DNA from 4 places in the Ureibacillus sp. FSL E2-3493 genome. Region 3 is predicted to be linked to each of the others. Evidence: riboswitches for the same ligand, from Rfam matches in the RefSeq annotation. Region 3 holds a riboswitch; each other region holds the start of a gene.
The links. Region 3 has a riboswitch for thiamine pyrophosphate ahead of tenA (thiaminase II). Riboswitches for the same ligand answer to the same signal wherever they lie in the genome.

Region 1 (4,218 bases), 2.6 Mb from region 3:
GATGATGAATATACAAAAGTGAATAAAACGTTAAAGAATGTGGCAAATATAGATCCCTCTGATTTAGAAGGTTATGACTATGATAGTAAAGTTTTTGTTGAGTTAACAAAAGATGGTTTCGTCGATTCGGACGAAGCTATAAACAACATGTTAAATCGGGGAAATTAATTAAAAGTTATGCGAGAGTAGGTTGGAAATGAAAACAAAATATTGTTTTTAGATAGTGTTGTGATGGTAGCTACACTCTTGACTCTATGTGGATGCAGCTCATTAAATGAAACAACGTCTAACAAGATTGAAACATCGCTTGAGGATAAATATGGTTTTAAATTTGAAGTGTCCTCAATTGGAGGAAGATCCCGTAGAGGTGGAAGCGGCACGGTTCAAACATATGTTTACCCCCAAAATGACGAAACACTCCATTTTAATGCGATTACAACAAAAGAGGGTGAATTAAAAGACGATTATATTGGACGAATTATTAGTGAGAATATAAATGAAGAAATAAAAGGTGAAATGGATGGAGTCGAATTACAGACTTCTACTAATATGTTTTATCTTAGTGCTAATGATAAAGAAGAAACAAATCTTGATATCACGCTAGCTGAATATGTTGAAAAATATTCTCCTAGATATATTACAACTTCAGTTGTTGTAAAAGAGAATTCGACAATTACATCTACTTCATTTCAGCTTATTATGGAAAAGATTCACAGCTAAATCCCAGAAATAGTATATTATATGAATGTTTTTTTAATTTCGGATAAGGATTACGAAAGCTTTTTTGGAAAAGCCTAGTAGCTTATCTTTCTTTGATAAATCTAATTTAAAAGATTATAAGATTTTGAATGAATATAGACTTTATATCGATAAAGATGGTTTTAAAGATTACACATCAAACAAGAATAAGTAGGATAAAAGGAAAAATTAACCAGGTTCCGAATATATGAACGAAATTGTACGAGAATACTTACCAAATGCGAATACAAAAATAAAATTATTAACACAAAGTATAAAAGAATACAAAGACGGTATTGAAGACTTTGAAGATTATTATAATAGTAAATATTTCTTGATTAAATTGTATGTTTTCGATAGCACTCTCTCATTTGAAAATAAAAGCAAAATTAATAGTGTTTTAGAGAGATTAAAAAGTAAACCAATCATGGTGGAGTTTGTGCAAATAAAGGAGCAAGCTAAAGTTGAAGATTTTGTTAAAAATCATACATTAAATGAAATTTTAGAATCAGAGTTACCGATAAAAAGTTTAGAGTTTACCATTTCAAAAAATGGAGAAATTGAAGGAACGATTAAGTAAGCTAGTATTTCTCCTTTTCTTTTTTAAGACACATATTTTTATCTTAATAACCTAGTTGAAAAAATCATATACTTTGATACAATAAATGTGTTCTAACAATAAAAAATGATGTATTTACCACAAGGGGAGCTGATGAAGTCAGCTGAGATTGTGCACTTATTGCACTAACTCTTTGAACCTGTAAGTTAGTACTTGCGAAGGGATGTGGATAGAAACCGACTCCATTCATGGCGTTTAGGCTCTGTCCTGACGCCATTTTTATTAATTCTTTTAAAACCACGTGCTCTGCACGTGTGAAAATATACTTTTAGAGTGGTAATGGAGATGGAATTAAAAACTCCTCTCGATATAATGAAAATGGCCGTCAAACCAAATTCAAATCGAGAGGAGTTTTGCTCAATGTCGAGCGACAATAGTTTATCACACACAAGATGGAATTGTAAGTATCACATAGTTTTTATACCAAAATACAGAAGGAAAGTAATCTACGGTGAATTAAGAAAAGACATCGGAGCGATTTTAAGACGTCTATGTGAAATGAAAGACGTAGAACTCATAGAAGGACATGCAATGCCAGATCATATACATATGCTGGTTAAAATTCCTCCAAAATTATCCGTATCACAATTCGTAGGCTATTTAAAAGGAAAGAGTTCTTTAATGATTCACGATAGACATGCAAATTTAAAATATAAACACGGAAATCGAACGTTTTGGGCAAAAGGATATTATGTCACTACAGTAGGTCTTAACGAAAAAGCGGTAGCAAAATACATTAGGGAACAAGAAGCTGAAGATCGATTACGTGATCAAATGACGAGTAGAGAATATATAGACCCATTTAAACGAGATTAAAGAACAAATACGGTTGACGGTCAATTAAAAAAGCCCCTTTAGGGGCAGTTAGTAAGGAGCCCTTATAGGGCGTTACTAAAACCGCCTGTTTTACAGGCGGATATTTATTTGGAGTAAAGGGGCATTGTTTCCAAATAATAATGGGCGAAGATTTCTATTCCTTCTCAATGTTCTACATCGGAATAAAAGAGAGGAGAGTTGTTATGAACAATAAAAGATTATTAATGCTCGTTGAAATTGCTATTTTCGCGGGAATTGGTGTTGTGTTAGACAAATTATCGTTTTCGTTATGGGCACAAGGTGGCTCTATTAGTTTTGTGATGGTTCCGATTCTTTTAATCGCTATTCGTTGGGGATTATCTGCTGGAATAATCACTGGACTATTAATCGGTCTTATCCAAATCCTTCTTGGTGGCTATATCCTTCACTGGGCTCAAGGGTTACTAGACTATATTGTTGCCTTTTCAGTAGTCGGATTTGCAGGTATATTCCGCAAGCAAATCGTCGATGCTGCTACGAATTTAAATAAAAAAAGAATGGGATTATACATTGTTTTTGGAACAGTTGTTGGTGGATTGTTGCGTTACGCAGCACATACCATTGCTGGTGCTGTATTCTTTGCAGAGTATGCAGGAGATCAAAACGTCTGGGTGTACACAATCGTTTATAACGGATCTTATATGATTCCAGCGATTATTTTAACTGCGATCGTTGGTGTACTAATCTTTACGGCTTCTCCTAGATTACTAAAAGCCAATTCTTAATAAAATAAATTCTATAATATGATAAAGAAGAACCAAGAATCGATACGGTATTCTTGGTTTTTTAGTTGTTTAAATAGAAACAATGAAAGTTCGAGAAATGTTTTATTACTGAATAGATAATCCCATCATTCGATCTAAAAAAGGACTACGTATAGATAATTCTGAAAAGAAAAAACGATTTCCTATCAGGTGCAATTGTCATAAAAACCTTTTCGATTATGGTATATTATATAAAGATATGTATATAGGAAGGACGTTTAACATGATTGTTCAAACAAAAGAAGAATTAGAAGCATTGAAAAAAATTGGCCGTATTTGCGCTGAAATTCGTGAAGCCATGAAAGCAGCAACAAAACCGGGTATTACGACAAAAGAGTTAGATGAAATTGCAGGACGTATGTTTGAAGAGGCAGGCGCAATTTCTGGACCAAAAGGAGAATATGATTTCCCTGGTTATACTTGCATTAGTGTAAACCACGAAGTTGCCCATGGGATTCCTGGTTCAAAGGAAATTAAAGAAGGAGATATGGTCAATATTGACGTTTCTGGTTCTTTAAATGGATATTTTGCGGATACGGGTATTTCCTTTGTTGTAGGAAGTGGTTATACTGAAAAGGAAAAGCTATGTACGGTTGCAAAATCTGCCTTTGATCGTGCGATGACAAAAGTAAAAGCGGGCTCAAAGTTAAATCGAGTTGGTAAAGCAGTTGAACGGGAAGCGAGAGATAATGGTTTAACTGTTATTATGAATTTAACTGGTCACGGAATTGGCCGTTCCCTACATGAAAAACCAGATCACGTTTTAAATTATTATGATGCTTGGGATGCAACGATTATGAAGGAAGGAATGGTTTTAGCTGTAGAGCCATTCATATCCGAAAAAGCAGAACATATTGTGGAAGCTGGAGATGGGTGGACATTTATTACACCTGACAAATCTTTAGTAGCACAAATCGAACATACGGTTATTGTTACGAAAGACAAACCAATCATCATTACACAAATTGAAGATTAAAAAAAAATTCCTGTTCACTTGAAGAATTACTTCAAGTGCGCAGGATTTTTTTTCATAAAGAATATGCCCACTACCAAAACACCTATTAAGAAAAGAGCGGCGGTCGTTACTAAAAGTTCATCAAAACCATTTGAAACTGCAATTCCTAAATAACACCATATAAAAACGATTGGATACACAATATCAAAATGATGATAACGAAGATGTAGTGCAATGGCTGTACCGATTGTCATAAGAATAACTGTCCAAAGGGCACTGCTTAAACC
Region 2 (4,218 bases), 1.4 Mb from region 3:
TTGATGATGGAACAAATCGGAATCGAGTAGCAAATCAATCCAACGGTTTTCTTACCCGTGATGGCATCAAACCAGCGGAATTTAAAGAAATCGGAATGAGGGAGATAACCCGCTATCCATCCGTTCATTATTTCAAAACGACTGTTCAAGAACTTTCGAAGAATCAAAATGGTCAATTTATTGCCAAAACAAAAGATGGGCAGGAGTTTATTTCCGACAAACTTTTACTTGCAACCGGAATCCAAGAACATTTTTCTATACCGAGTATTAGGGATTATTATGGTAAAAGTTTATTTAATTGTCCCTATTGTGATGGTTGGGAATTAAGGGATAAGCAGCTCATTATTATTGCAGAAATGGAAGAACATGCCCTCCATATGGCGAAATTACTCTATAATTGGTCCAAGGATTTCGTTGTATTATCCAACGGTGGAGAATTTTCAAAAAGAGGAATTCGTGAACTAGAAAAAAGAAACATACTAGTAAAAATGGAACCTATTAGAAATTTAATCGGAGATCGTGGCTATATTGAACAAGTCGAATTAGCATCTGGAGAAAAAGTCAACTGTTCAGGTGGTTTTGTTGTACCAACCTTTTATCGTCCGAATCCTTTTCTAGTACAATTCAATTGTGACATAAACGAACACGGCGAGGTTATAACGGATGGACTTGGTCGTACGTCTTGTCAAAATGTTTATATTGCAGGTGAATTAAAGAGAATAAGCCCATCTTCACTAATTAATTCTGCTGCAGACGGTTATAAAGTGGCACTGTCTATTAATCAAGATTTGTCCGAAGAAAGATTTTAATGAATGGGATTCAATTCTTAATATCATTTTAAACAAGGAAAATATTCCCTTTTTGTCGAATGTAGAAGATAGGGGTGATACCAATGAATAATATTCGTTTTAAGAAATTTGAAAACGAACTAGATGATTTAGTTTCTTTTATGACAAAAAATACATGGGAATTCCATTCAATTCCCAATCCATCAAAAGAACAAATCATTGAAAATTATCATAATGGCTGTTATTTTCATAATCGAGAAACATTTTGGATTTTAAAGGGAGATAAAAAAATTGGTCTCATTGTAATCGATGATATAAATGATACGATACCATTGTTTGATATTCGGTTAGATAAAACGGTAAGGGGAAAAGGGTATGGGACACAAGCTGTCGATTGGATTGTTCAATATCTTTTTTCTTTACCGGATAAAAAAATTCGAATTGAGGCTCATACACGATGGGATAATTTGGCGATGAGAAAAACTCTCTATAATTGTCGGTTTGTGAAAGAAGGTTATTTCAGAAATGCATGGGAAAATGATAATGGTACGATTTACGACTCGTTATGCTATGCTTTCATCCGTGAAGATTGGGAAAAGGATCAAATAACTCCTATAAAACTTAACGAAATACCTTTTTAATCTAAAATTTTTTATAGGACTTAGTTCATTATTTAATTCTTGTTCCTAATTTAACTTGTAGAAAACTAGTTTTATGTTAATATGAAATCAATCAAATACTCTTGCAGGGGGACGCAATTTGCGTTGAGAAGGTTAAAACCTGACCCTTTGAACCTGACAGTTAAGACTGACGTAGGGAGCAAAGATTTTTTCGAGAATACATAATGATATCTTGGAATTTAAACGCTCTTTTGTCTTTGAACAAAAGGGCGTTTTTATTAATTCTTTTAAAACCACGTGCTCTGCACGTGTGAAAATATACTTTTAGGGTGGTAATGGAGATGGAATTAAAAACTCCTCTCGATATAATGAAAATGGCCGTCAAACCAAATTCAAATCGAGAGGAGTTTTGCTCAATGTCGAGCGACAATAGTTTATCACACACAAGATGGAATTGTAAGTATCACATAGTTTTTATACCAAAATACAGAAGGAAAGTAATCTACGGTGAATTAAGAAAAGACATCGGAGCGATTTTAAGACGTCTATGTGAAATGAAAGACGTAGAACTCATAGAAGGACATGCAATGCCAGATCATATACATATGCTGGTTAAAATTCCTCCAAAATTATCCGTATCACAATTCGTAGGCTATTTAAAAGGAAAGAGTTCTTTAATGATTCACGATAGACATGCAAATTTAAAATATAAACACGGAAATCGAACGTTTTGGGCAAAAGGATATTATGTCACTACAGTAGGTCTTAACGAAAAAGCGGTAGCAAAATACATTAGGGAACAAGAAGCTGAAGATCGATTACGTGATCAAATGACGAGTAGAGAATATATAGACCCATTTAAACGAGATTAAAGAACAAATACGGTTGACGGTCAATTAAAAAAGCCCCTTTAGGGGCAGTTAGTAAGGAGCCCTTATAGGGCGTTACTAAAACCGCCTGTTTTACAGGCGGATATTTATTTATAAAAATTAGCTATACAAAGGAATCGAAAAAAATACCGAGGTGAAAGTAATATGACGTTGTCGAGTATTCGAAAAAAAAATCCATTAGTTCATTGTATTACAAACTATGTTGTAGCTAATTTTACAGCAAACGGATTATTAGCTACAGGCGCATCACCAGTAATGGCAGATGAAATGGAAGAAGTAGAAGAAATGGTTTCTATAGCAAATGGCTTATTAATTAATTTAGGAACCGTAAATGTTCGAACGTTAGAATCTATGATGATTGCTGGAAAAAAAGCAAACGAGTTAAACATCCCAGTTGTACTAGATCCCGTCGGTGTTGGAGCTACAAAATATCGACAACGAGCGATTAAAGATATTCTAGAAAAAGTAAACGTTCAACTAATACGCTGTAATATGGGCGAATTAGCAACCATCGCAGAGGTAGAATGGCAAGGTAGAGGGGTGGATAGTGGTAACGGGGACATGGATCTACCAACTGTAGCAAAACAAGTTGCAATAAAATATAACTGTCTTGTTGCTGTTACAGGATCAAAGGATTTTCTAACAGATGGCTATCTAGAATATTGGACAGTTGGTGGACATGAATTAATGACCCAAGTTACTGGTACTGGATGTCTACTAAGTGCGTTAAGCGCTGCAGCTTTAACCCTTGAAGGGAACCCATTATCCAATTTATGTGAGTTATTCATGGATTATAAACGTGTAGCGGAGTTGGCGAGTGACCACCTTCTACTCGGTACATTTCAAGAAGAAATCATAAACAGTATTCATTTATTATCTAGAGGTGGTAAACAATGGACGTTGTCATGACAATTGCAGGTGCAGATAGTGGTGGTGGAGCAGGTATACAAGCAGATTTAAAAACCTTTCAAGAACTAAAAGTATTTGGTACAACCGTTATTACGGCCCTTACTGCTCAAAATACATTAGGTGTACAAGGGATTTTTCCTACTTCACCTGATTTCGTACTTCAACAATTAACTTCCGTTTTTTCTGACTTTCATGTAAAAGCGGTCAAAACAGGGATGCTTTTTTCAGCTGAAATTATTGAAGTCATCGCCAATTACTTACAACAGAAAGACGTTCAACTTGTAATTGATCCTGTGATGATTGCCAAAGGTGGAGAAAGTCTACTACAAAAAGAAGCGGTAGATGCATTAAAGAATACTTTGTTGCCCATCGCTACTGTGTTAACACCCAATATTCCTGAAGCAGAAGTAATAAGCGGCATTAAAATAGAAAACGAGGATCATATGACAAAGGCAGCCCATACAATGCTGCAATATGGAGTGCAGTGTGTTGTAATGAAAGGCGGTCATTCGAAGGAGCTAAATACAGCAACAGATAAAGTTTATTTAGCCGACGGAACATCTTTTTCCATGATAAGTAAAAGAATTCATACAAAACATACCCATGGAACAGGATGTACTTTTTCGGCAGCCATTACTTCCTTTTTAGGGAGAGGATTATCCCTTAAGGAAGCAATGATTGAAGCGAAAAAATTTGTTCAATTAGCGATTGAAAATCCGTTAAATATCGGACACGGGCATGGACCTACCAACCATTTTGCTTATCAACAAAGGAAAGGCCAATATGAGGTGATTGTAGATGAATCGTAGTGATTTAGCAGTTTATTTTATAATGGGAACGGAAAACTGTAAAGAGGAGCCTTTAAACGTATTAGAAGATGCTTTGCAGGCAGGAATTACAATGTTTCAATTTAGGGAAAAAGGTCCTCGTGCATTAAAAGGGGAGGAATATGTAGAGTTTGCTAGAGCATGTCAACGTTTATGCAACTATTATCATGTGCCATTTATAGTG
Region 3 (4,218 bases):
CACCTGATAATGTTTCAATCGGTGTTCTCTTATCTACGTTCAAACCGACTTGCCCCATTAAGTCTGCAATCATTTTGTCCATCTCATTTCGAGGAATAGATCGATTTTCCAGACTAAAAGCAATCTCTTCATCTACATGCAACATACAAAATTGAGAATCCGGATCTTGGAACATCACGCCAACATGTTTTCTAGAAAATACTTCACCATTTACTTCGGCCTCAATATGTTCCGGAATAATACCAGCAAGGGCGGAAATCAAAGTTGATTTCCCACTCCCACTAGGTCCTAAAATTAATACTTTTTCCCCTTTATTTATGGACAACGTTATATTTTGAAGCGATTGTTCAGAGCGATTGTAGAAGCGAATAAACAAGTTTTTACAGCCTAGAAACGTTTTCATTGATCTCGCCCTTTTTTCTCGTCTGTTTCATAATTTCATATTGTTCTAACACCCCTGTTTTGGCTAAGGCGTCTACTACCACTTTCCCTAACCATCCTCCGAGAATCGCTCCGCTAATAATATGAATCGCTAATGTTGCAAAAAATACGCCCGTTGTGTAATAGCCAAAACCGTTAGCCAATAAGTTATAAACAATTCCTAAAACCCCCGCTAAAGCACCTGAAAGCATTAATGTAAAGAGGTTATAACGTTTATATCGAAATAAGGCAAAGGCTATTTCGGAACCAATCCCTTGGAAAACGCCTACTAACAGAGCCGATAAACCAAAGTGACTACCCGTTAGTAATTCAACAGCCGCTGCTGCAACCTCCGCGATAAAGGCTGCACCAGGTTTACGGATGATATAAGCAACGATTGGGCTAGCAATGACCCAAATCCCAAACATAAATCCTGCTCCAACTGGTCCGACTAGAGCGGAAATCGGAATCCAAAGGGTCGACCAGCCTAAATAAATAACACCGCAAGCTACGGATAAAATAACCGCAAGAACAACTTCTTTCATCTTCCACTTCATTCTTTGACAGCCTCCATTTTGACAGGCCATTCTTCCAGCCGATAAGCCATATCCCAAAACATATATTCAAGCTGGCAACTGAGTAAAAAATGATTTCGCATCTTGTCCTTTTCTTTCTCTGTTGCATCTAACGCCCATTCATCTAAACGTTCACAGAATTTTGTCGTAATGGAATCCGTACGACTACCATAGAAATGAATCCATTCGTAAAATGGATGGAATTGATCTGGTTTTACATCATTCAATAATTTCTTTCCAATCTCCCAGTAAGTCCACGGACAAGGTAATAAAACAGCTAAAATTTCGCCTAACGTTCCTTCATGGGCAACGGTCAGCATATGACGAATATATTGGTGAGCAGATGGTGATAACGGATATCCTTGTAACTCTTCGTATGGTACACCTGCGATTTGGCAAAAGTTTTGGTGCGGATGGGTTTCACTGTTTAAAACAAATGATATTTGTTGATTAAACATGGCCATATCTTCACGATTCTCGCACTTTGAAATAGCAATTCCATAGATTCGTATAAAGAAACTTAAATACTCAAAATCTTGTTTGACGTAATGGATTAATTGTTCCCTTTTTAAATCTCCTTTTGCGATTCCTTGTACGAAAGGATGTTCAAAAATTGCGTTAAAGATAGGAGTTGCTTCCCTCCTAAGTTCTGCTGAAAAACTCATGTTAATTCCTCCTTATTGGTTATAATCGGAAGACGTTCATTGGAGCCATTTTTCCTTCAACAACGAAAAAACCGCTCCAAAAAATGGAGCGGCAGAATAATTGTAAGCATACCCATGCACGGACTCCACTTTCCTACGCTAGTATGAACTAGATCAGGTTCAAAGGGTCCAGATTACTCTGTCTCAGCCAAAATGGCTCCCCTAGTGGTCTTTCCTATTAATTTAATTTTCACTCTACATCCGTTTTTTTTAAAAGTCAATTCAAATTTTTCCAACAAGGTTCAATTTAATACGAAGGGACTATAGGAAGATAGTGGTAAGGCAATGCTTTTATAGATTATTTTTATCTATAACGATACATCTTTTCCTTTTGACTTGTTACTAGGCGCAAACCAACCGAGTAGGGCAATAGCTACTAATACCCCATAGAAGATTAGTGTCCACGTAGTGCTGTGAGGGAAGTGATGATCCAACACACCGATATCCTCATGGGCAAGCGTGATTACAGCTAGTTTAACACCAACCCAAGCAACAATGGCATATGCTGTAGTTTCCAAAGCTGGACGTTTATCAAGAAGTTGTACAAACCAAGTTGCTGCAAATTTAATCAAAACAAGTCCAGCAATACCTCCAAGTAGTACAACGATAAATTGACCTGCATCCATACCACCAAAGTCGCCTAGTGGGGAATCTGGAAGACCGAGGGCAAGAGCAACTGCGGCTAGAATAGAATCAACTGCAAAAGCAAGATCCGCCAATGCTATCTTCCCTACAGTAGCACCAAAACCTTTCCCTGCGGATTCCTTTTCATCATCCTTATGAATATTCTTATTATCTTTACCAAACCGTGCCTGAATGACATGCTTTAATCCTAGATATAGAAGATAGGCAGCCCCTATCGCCTGTATTTGCCACACATTGGCGATAAAAGAAATGGCAAAAAGTGCACCAAATCTAAAAACAAAGGCCAATAGAATTCCGTAATTTATAGCTCTTTTTTTCTGTTCTTCCGGTAAATGCTTGGCAATAACTGCAAGTACTAGAGCGTTGTCAGCTGATAATAATCCTTCTAATCCAATTAGAATCAACAATGTCCAGGCATACTCTAACCATATTGACTCCATTTAAAAGACCCCAATCTGTAAATTTTAATGATATAAAAATCTCTATAATTATAGACTTTCCTAATTAGACACAAGGTATTCTTAATGGTTATTGGAAAACAATTTTTATTCCCATTAATGGTTAACCATTTAATTACTACTCAACAGCTATAGTTTTATGGTGATTTCGTCACTTTCTTTGAAAAAGAATATTTTCTTATTCGAAACCGATTGTTCTGGATACCTTGTATCAATTGCACTTATACGTAGTGTAATTTCTTCCAACGGCAAGGTGATATTAGCTAATAACAACTTTATTCGATGTTTTCCCTGCCTGATTGAAACTGACAAAATATAGTAATTCCTCCTTATTGGTTATAATCCGAAGACATTCATTGGAGCCATTTTCCTTTAAAAACGAAAAACGCTCAAAAAATGAAACTGCGGAATAATTGTAAACATTCCCATGTATGGACTCACTTTCCTACGCTAGCAAACTAGTTAGCTCTAATATTTAATCACCTTCATATCTAGTAAAAAGCCAATTGTAATAGTTAGTATTTTCATATCCATAGGTTCAGTATGATAAAAATATTGCAAATCGACAGTGGATATTTCCGGAAAGTCACATATTATTTCGGTTAAAGCCACTTTTAATCTTTCTTTTTCTTCTTCCAGAAGTTTTTCATCAAAATATACAATCCAAGTTAGTTTATTCTTTTCAACATTGGCATAGACCGCTTTTTTATTTTTAGGAATGGAGCGGATCCATTCGGTCGAATAAAATGTTTAAACATGCAGTTTTCTCCCTTAGCCGAAAACCCATCCATCGCCGATTTAACGGTTCAAAAAATTTCAAATCGCGCCGAACTAAATCGCACAACGTTCTATTTACATTACCAAGATATAAACGATTTATTAAAACAAATCACCGATGAAATTATCGACGTATTGTCGAATAAAGTAGGTGATTTAATTCATATGAAAGACCTCTCGAATCATGAACATTCGTCATTTTATTAGATTTCTTGTATGACCATCGGAAATGCATCGGTGTATTGTTTGAAATGCGGAAGTTTGAAAACGAACTATTTCATTTATTAAGCGACGAGGAGAGAAAATGCCGAAAAAGCAGTAACGAAAGAATACATCGACTTTGATATTAAAGTAGCCTCAATGACAGGATCATTATGTGGTGGTTAAAGGATGGTATTCACTTTAGTTCAGAATATATTGCCCGCCAAATATACTTATTTCAAAGGCCAACGAAAGAATAACATGAAAAATCTCACCTGCTTCATACAGATGAGATTTTCTTATTTATTTGGATTTCCAAACAGTAGATATAGCGGCAATACCTTGCGTAATTTGTTCCAACGACAAGGTGCCATAGCCGATAACAACTTTATTCGACGTTTCCCCTGTTCGATCAAATTGAAATTGGGAATAGGCATC
Region 4 (4,218 bases), 2.7 Mb from region 3:
TGTCCCACATGAATACCATCCACTTTAATCCCTTGTTTTCTCGCAGCTAAAACAATATCTAGTCGGTCATTTACAAGGAGCGCAACCTCTTTGGATTTTCCAGCTTCTTCAATGGCTTCTGCCGCTTGACGTGTTAGCTGAATCAATTCCTTCGCAGAGGCAACTTTGGAACGAATTTGGATACAAGTAAACCCTGCATTCACCGCATCTTTAATAATTGTGGCAACTGGACGACCTTTCGTATTTTCCGGACCTATCACTAAGTATTTGGAAATATCAAGTTTTTTTACAATACTCATTTTATCCTCCTAAAATATCATTTACTTTATCTACTTTCGTATTGATCGTATTTGTATATCCTGGTCGAATATCTGCTTTTAACACTACTTCCGTTCGAATTCCCTTCTCCGCAAGGACAAATGTCGCCTCTTTCACTACTTTCATTACTTCGTCCCATTCGCCCTCAATCTCCGTAAACATCGATGTCGTTCGATTTGGTAATCCTGACTTCCGAATCACTTTCACAACTTCAGCTACTTCCTCTGCCAATTCATCGCCTACTCCAAAAGGCGCAATAGCTACTGCAACTAATGTATTCATAAAAATGAAACCTCCTCTATATCAAATAAATTGTTCGCAATGTCTTCCGCCGTTACTTTATATAATTCATCTATAAACTGAACTTGGAAACTTCCTGGACCATCCACTTTAAGTTCAGCCCGTTTACCGGCTACATTGTACACCGTAGTGGCGGTAAGTGCCGCAATGAATGGGGATGTTGCTGTAGCGTAGACAGCTGCTACCCCACCTAACGAGCATCCTGCACCCGTAATTTTCTCCATAAAATGGGAACCTCCATAAGAGACAGCCACCATAGCGCCGTCTGTTACTAAATCTGTTTCACCCGACACAGCAACAGCGCCTCCTGTCCACTTAGCAAGCGCAATAGCTGCTGCTTTAGCCCCACTTACTGAATCCGTAGAATCAACACCGCGAACATTCGATTGTTCTGTACCTCCGTCTAATCCCCATAAACCAGCTAATGCGATAATTTCCGAAGCATTTCCTCTAATAATTGTTGGCTTATATGCCTTAAATCGTTGTAACAGCTTTGTTCTAAGTGAACCTATCCCCACAGCAACAGGATCTAATACCCATGGCTTTCCTGTTTCATGCAACACCTTCGCTACATAAGGTAACGTCTCCTCATAAATCGGTAACAGCGTTCCGACATTGATATACATAGCTCCGCCAGCTTTTGCCAAAAACTCCGCCTCATCTGGCAAGTACACCATAGCGGCAGATCCACCAACAGCAAGCTGTGCATTTGCTACAAGATTAATCGTTACAGTGTTCGTAATCGAACCTGCCATCGGATTCGTCCCTCTTACCGCTTCAACCGCCTGCATCATTTTACTTTGAATCTCTTGCTTGTTAACCACTTTGCAAACACCTCTCTATTTCCATTCTTTATACGAACGAATAGATCAACAAAACAGGGGATTAAGGTATGAATTCACTTAGGCTCTATATAATAAAAAAATGCTCTCCCATTAAATAAAAATGGGAAAGCACAATTCAAATTATTGCTTATAAATCTAATGAATCGCTTCCCTACACCAGTGTTAACTGACAGGTTCAAAGAGTCAGGTTTTAACCTTCTCAACTCCGAAGAGTCCCCCCGCAATATTTACTATTCAGTTTGTTACTACACATACTACCAACTGATACACCGTATGTCAATTTATGCTAGTTCCAGCACGAAACTGCTTCATCATGTGTGGACCTCTTTGGCAACACATGAATGTTGTAAAGCTAGGAAGCGTTCCAAGACTTTCATATTCACAAGTTTATATAAAATGCACTCTATTTTTGACAATTAGGGCAAAAGAAAGTTTTCCGTGAAGAAATTTCTTCTTTTAAAATGGGGGTATTGCAACGGGAACATTCAGTACCTTCTCTGTCATAAACATAGAATTGGTAACCTCCCGTTTTGCCATCTCCCTTATACAACGGGTTTTCCATATACCCACCTTGTTCGATTCCTTTTTTTAGAATAAACTGAATCGAATGATAAGCCCGAGTTAATTGCTCATCGTCTAACTCATTCATTTTTTTATCAGGGCGAATCTCTGCATGCCAAAGAATCTCATCAGAATATGCATTCCCTATTCCAGCTAGCACTTCTTGATTGATTAATGTTGTTTTAATCATTCCCTTTCTTTTTTCCATTAGCTGTTGAAAGGTATCCAATGTGAAATCGGGATCAAGTACTTCTAGTCCTAGTTTTTCAAACTCTTTCTTTATCTCTTCTGGTGATAAAAGATGCAAGTAACCTAAACGCAGTCCAATAAAATATAAATGTTGTTCTCCAAAGGAAAGCTTTACTTGAATGGTCCTGCTTGGTTTATCTTCTTCTTTACCAAAAAACATCCACCCTCCAAGCATTAAATGTAACAGTAAACATGAATCATCCTGTAGTTGGAAAATTAAATATTTCGCTCTTCTCGTAATCGTTTTTATCGTTTGATTTGAAACTTGTGCAATAAACCGTTCAACTGGTACATTAATAGACTTTTCCCGTCCAATCTCAACATCCGAAATTTTTTTCCCACCTACCAATGAACCCAGTAATGTTTTATATGTTTCCATCTCCGGCAATTCAGGCATAATTCTAGCCTCCATTTTATAATCTGTTTATACAGTATTTCCAATTGGTGGGTTATTATAAATGGATGCATTTCGGAAACAATCTAGCCCGATCCCGCCATACAACCGCACACAAGAGTCCTGGTTCGTTTATTAAATAAAAACAGCATCTTCTGAGATGCTGTTTTTTATTTGTTCTCTTTATATTTTGTTAAAACTTACATTAATTTTAAAAATTGACCACCTCTTACTATTCTAGACCCTAAACTGCTTCACCAAATCATTTAACTCAATTGCTAGTTTCGCAAGCTCTTCGGAACTCGATGCAACTTCTTCCATTGAACTGCTTGTTTGCTGAGCAGAGGCAGAGGTTTGTTCGACACCAGCTGCAGATTCTTCCAAAATAGCCGCAATCTCCTCTATGGAAGAATTCATTTCTTGACTAGTGGATTTCATCATCGTTAAATGATTACTAACGACGCTAATTGCCGAAGCCATTTCTTTAACAGAATCATTAATTTTACTAAACTTCTCACCCGTTGTTTTCAGCTGGTTCGTCCCTTTTTCGACTTCTGAATACCCCGATTGCAATGAGTCTACCACTCCAGATGTATCCCCTTGAATTCTACTAACAATTTGTGTGATATCCTTTACAGATTTGGACACCTCTTCTGCGAGCTTTTTCACTTCTTCTGCAACAACTGCAAACCCACGTCCATGTTCACCAGCACGTGCTGCTTCAATCGCCGCATTAAGAGCCAATAAGTTCGTTTGTTCAGCTACATCTTTTATAACTGTAACTAATTTAGAAATTTCATTGGATTGAACATCCAACTGCTGTACTTTAACAACGGAATCTTTGACGATACGATCGATATTTGACATTTGCTCAACAGATTGTCGCATCAATTGGGCACCATCTTCGGTCAATTGTAATACTTCATTTGAAGACTGATAGATTCGTTCACCATTGTCATTTGCTTCTTCTACTTTTTCCACATACATCCCCATTGAAGTTGAAAGATCACCAGACAGATTTGCTTGCGATTCGGTGCCAGATGCAATTTCCTCCATTGTTTTGGAGATTTGTTCTGTTCCTACTTTTACTTCATTTGCAGATTGTGTCATTTCCTCACTATGAGACGAAATTAGCTGGGAGGCATTTGAGATATTTTGAATCATATTTTTTAAATTAGTATGTAAGTCATTGAGCCCATTGGCTAATTGCCCCGTTTCATCTTTTGACTTAATATCCAGTTCACCAACTGTTAAATCCCCATTAGCGATATGAGTCATTTGTCCCGTTACCTTTTTAATCGGATTCGTCACATTATTCGCAAATAGCCAAATGATTACAATACCAATTAGAAGCGTAATTCCCATCACAATGAAATTTAAAGATAGGATTTCACCAGCAGGTTTATTAAAATCAACCATATAAGTACCTGATACCACTACCCAACCCCATTCTGGGAATTCTTTGGAGTAGGAAATTTTCTCTCCGAATTTATTTGGGTTATCAATAAATGGAGCGATAAAATCGGTATATCCTCCTCCATTGATGCCCTT

Region 1: it holds a riboswitch for thiamine pyrophosphate, as region 3 does, so the genes downstream of both, tnpA (IS200/IS605 family transposase) here and tenA (thiaminase II) in region 3, are expected to answer to the same signal.
Region 2: it holds a riboswitch for thiamine pyrophosphate, as region 3 does, so the genes downstream of both, tnpA (IS200/IS605 family transposase) here and tenA (thiaminase II) in region 3, are expected to answer to the same signal.
Region 4: it holds a riboswitch for thiamine pyrophosphate, as region 3 does, so the genes downstream of both, thiM (hydroxyethylthiazole kinase) here and tenA (thiaminase II) in region 3, are expected to answer to the same signal.

Annotation. Positions count from the first base shown of each region.
Region 1 is NZ_JBBOPK010000001.1:2,948,791-2,953,008, reverse strand. Features, by position in the region: gene MHH69_RS15300 (hypothetical protein) at 1-168, shown strand, start outside; gene MHH69_RS15295 (hypothetical protein) at 232-720, shown strand; gene MHH69_RS15290 (hypothetical protein) at 947-1,318, shown strand; TPP riboswitch at 1,431-1,538, shown strand; gene tnpA (IS200/IS605 family transposase) at 1,718-2,173, shown strand; gene thiT (energy-coupled thiamine transporter ThiT) at 2,377-2,937, shown strand; gene map (type I methionyl aminopeptidase) at 3,200-3,952, shown strand; gene MHH69_RS15270 (hypothetical protein) at 3,979-4,218, opposite strand, start outside.
Region 2 is NZ_JBBOPK010000001.1:1,736,090-1,740,307, reverse strand. Features, by position in the region: gene MHH69_RS08795 (NAD(P)/FAD-dependent oxidoreductase) at 1-809, shown strand, start outside; gene MHH69_RS08790 (GNAT family N-acetyltransferase) at 893-1,429, shown strand; TPP riboswitch at 1,525-1,624, shown strand; gene tnpA (IS200/IS605 family transposase) at 1,825-2,280, shown strand; gene thiM (hydroxyethylthiazole kinase) at 2,443-3,207, shown strand; gene thiD (bifunctional hydroxymethylpyrimidine kinase/phosphomethylpyrimidine kinase) at 3,192-4,016, shown strand; gene thiE (thiamine phosphate synthase) at 4,006-4,218, shown strand, end outside.
Region 3 is NZ_JBBOPK010000001.1:385,335-389,552, reverse strand. Features, by position in the region: partial or broken gene MHH69_RS02100 (ABC transporter ATP-binding protein) at 1-403, opposite strand, end outside; gene MHH69_RS02095 (ECF transporter S component) at 381-977, opposite strand; gene tenA (thiaminase II) at 974-1,660, opposite strand; TPP riboswitch at 1,774-1,873, opposite strand; gene MHH69_RS02085 (TerC family protein) at 2,008-2,784, opposite strand; partial or broken gene MHH69_RS02080 (TetR/AcrR family transcriptional regulator) at 3,549-4,040, shown strand; gene pdxR (MocR-like pyridoxine biosynthesis transcription factor PdxR) at 4,084-4,218, opposite strand, start outside.
Region 4 is NZ_JBBOPK010000001.1:3,075,069-3,079,286, forward strand. Features, by position in the region: gene MHH69_RS15845 (thiamine phosphate synthase) at 1-299, opposite strand, end outside; gene MHH69_RS15850 (MTH1187 family thiamine-binding protein) at 301-600, opposite strand; gene thiM (hydroxyethylthiazole kinase) at 597-1,442, opposite strand; TPP riboswitch at 1,594-1,693, opposite strand; gene mutM (bifunctional DNA-formamidopyrimidine glycosylase/DNA-(apurinic or apyrimidinic site) lyase) at 1,867-2,670, opposite strand; gene MHH69_RS15865 (methyl-accepting chemotaxis protein) at 2,905-4,218, opposite strand, start outside.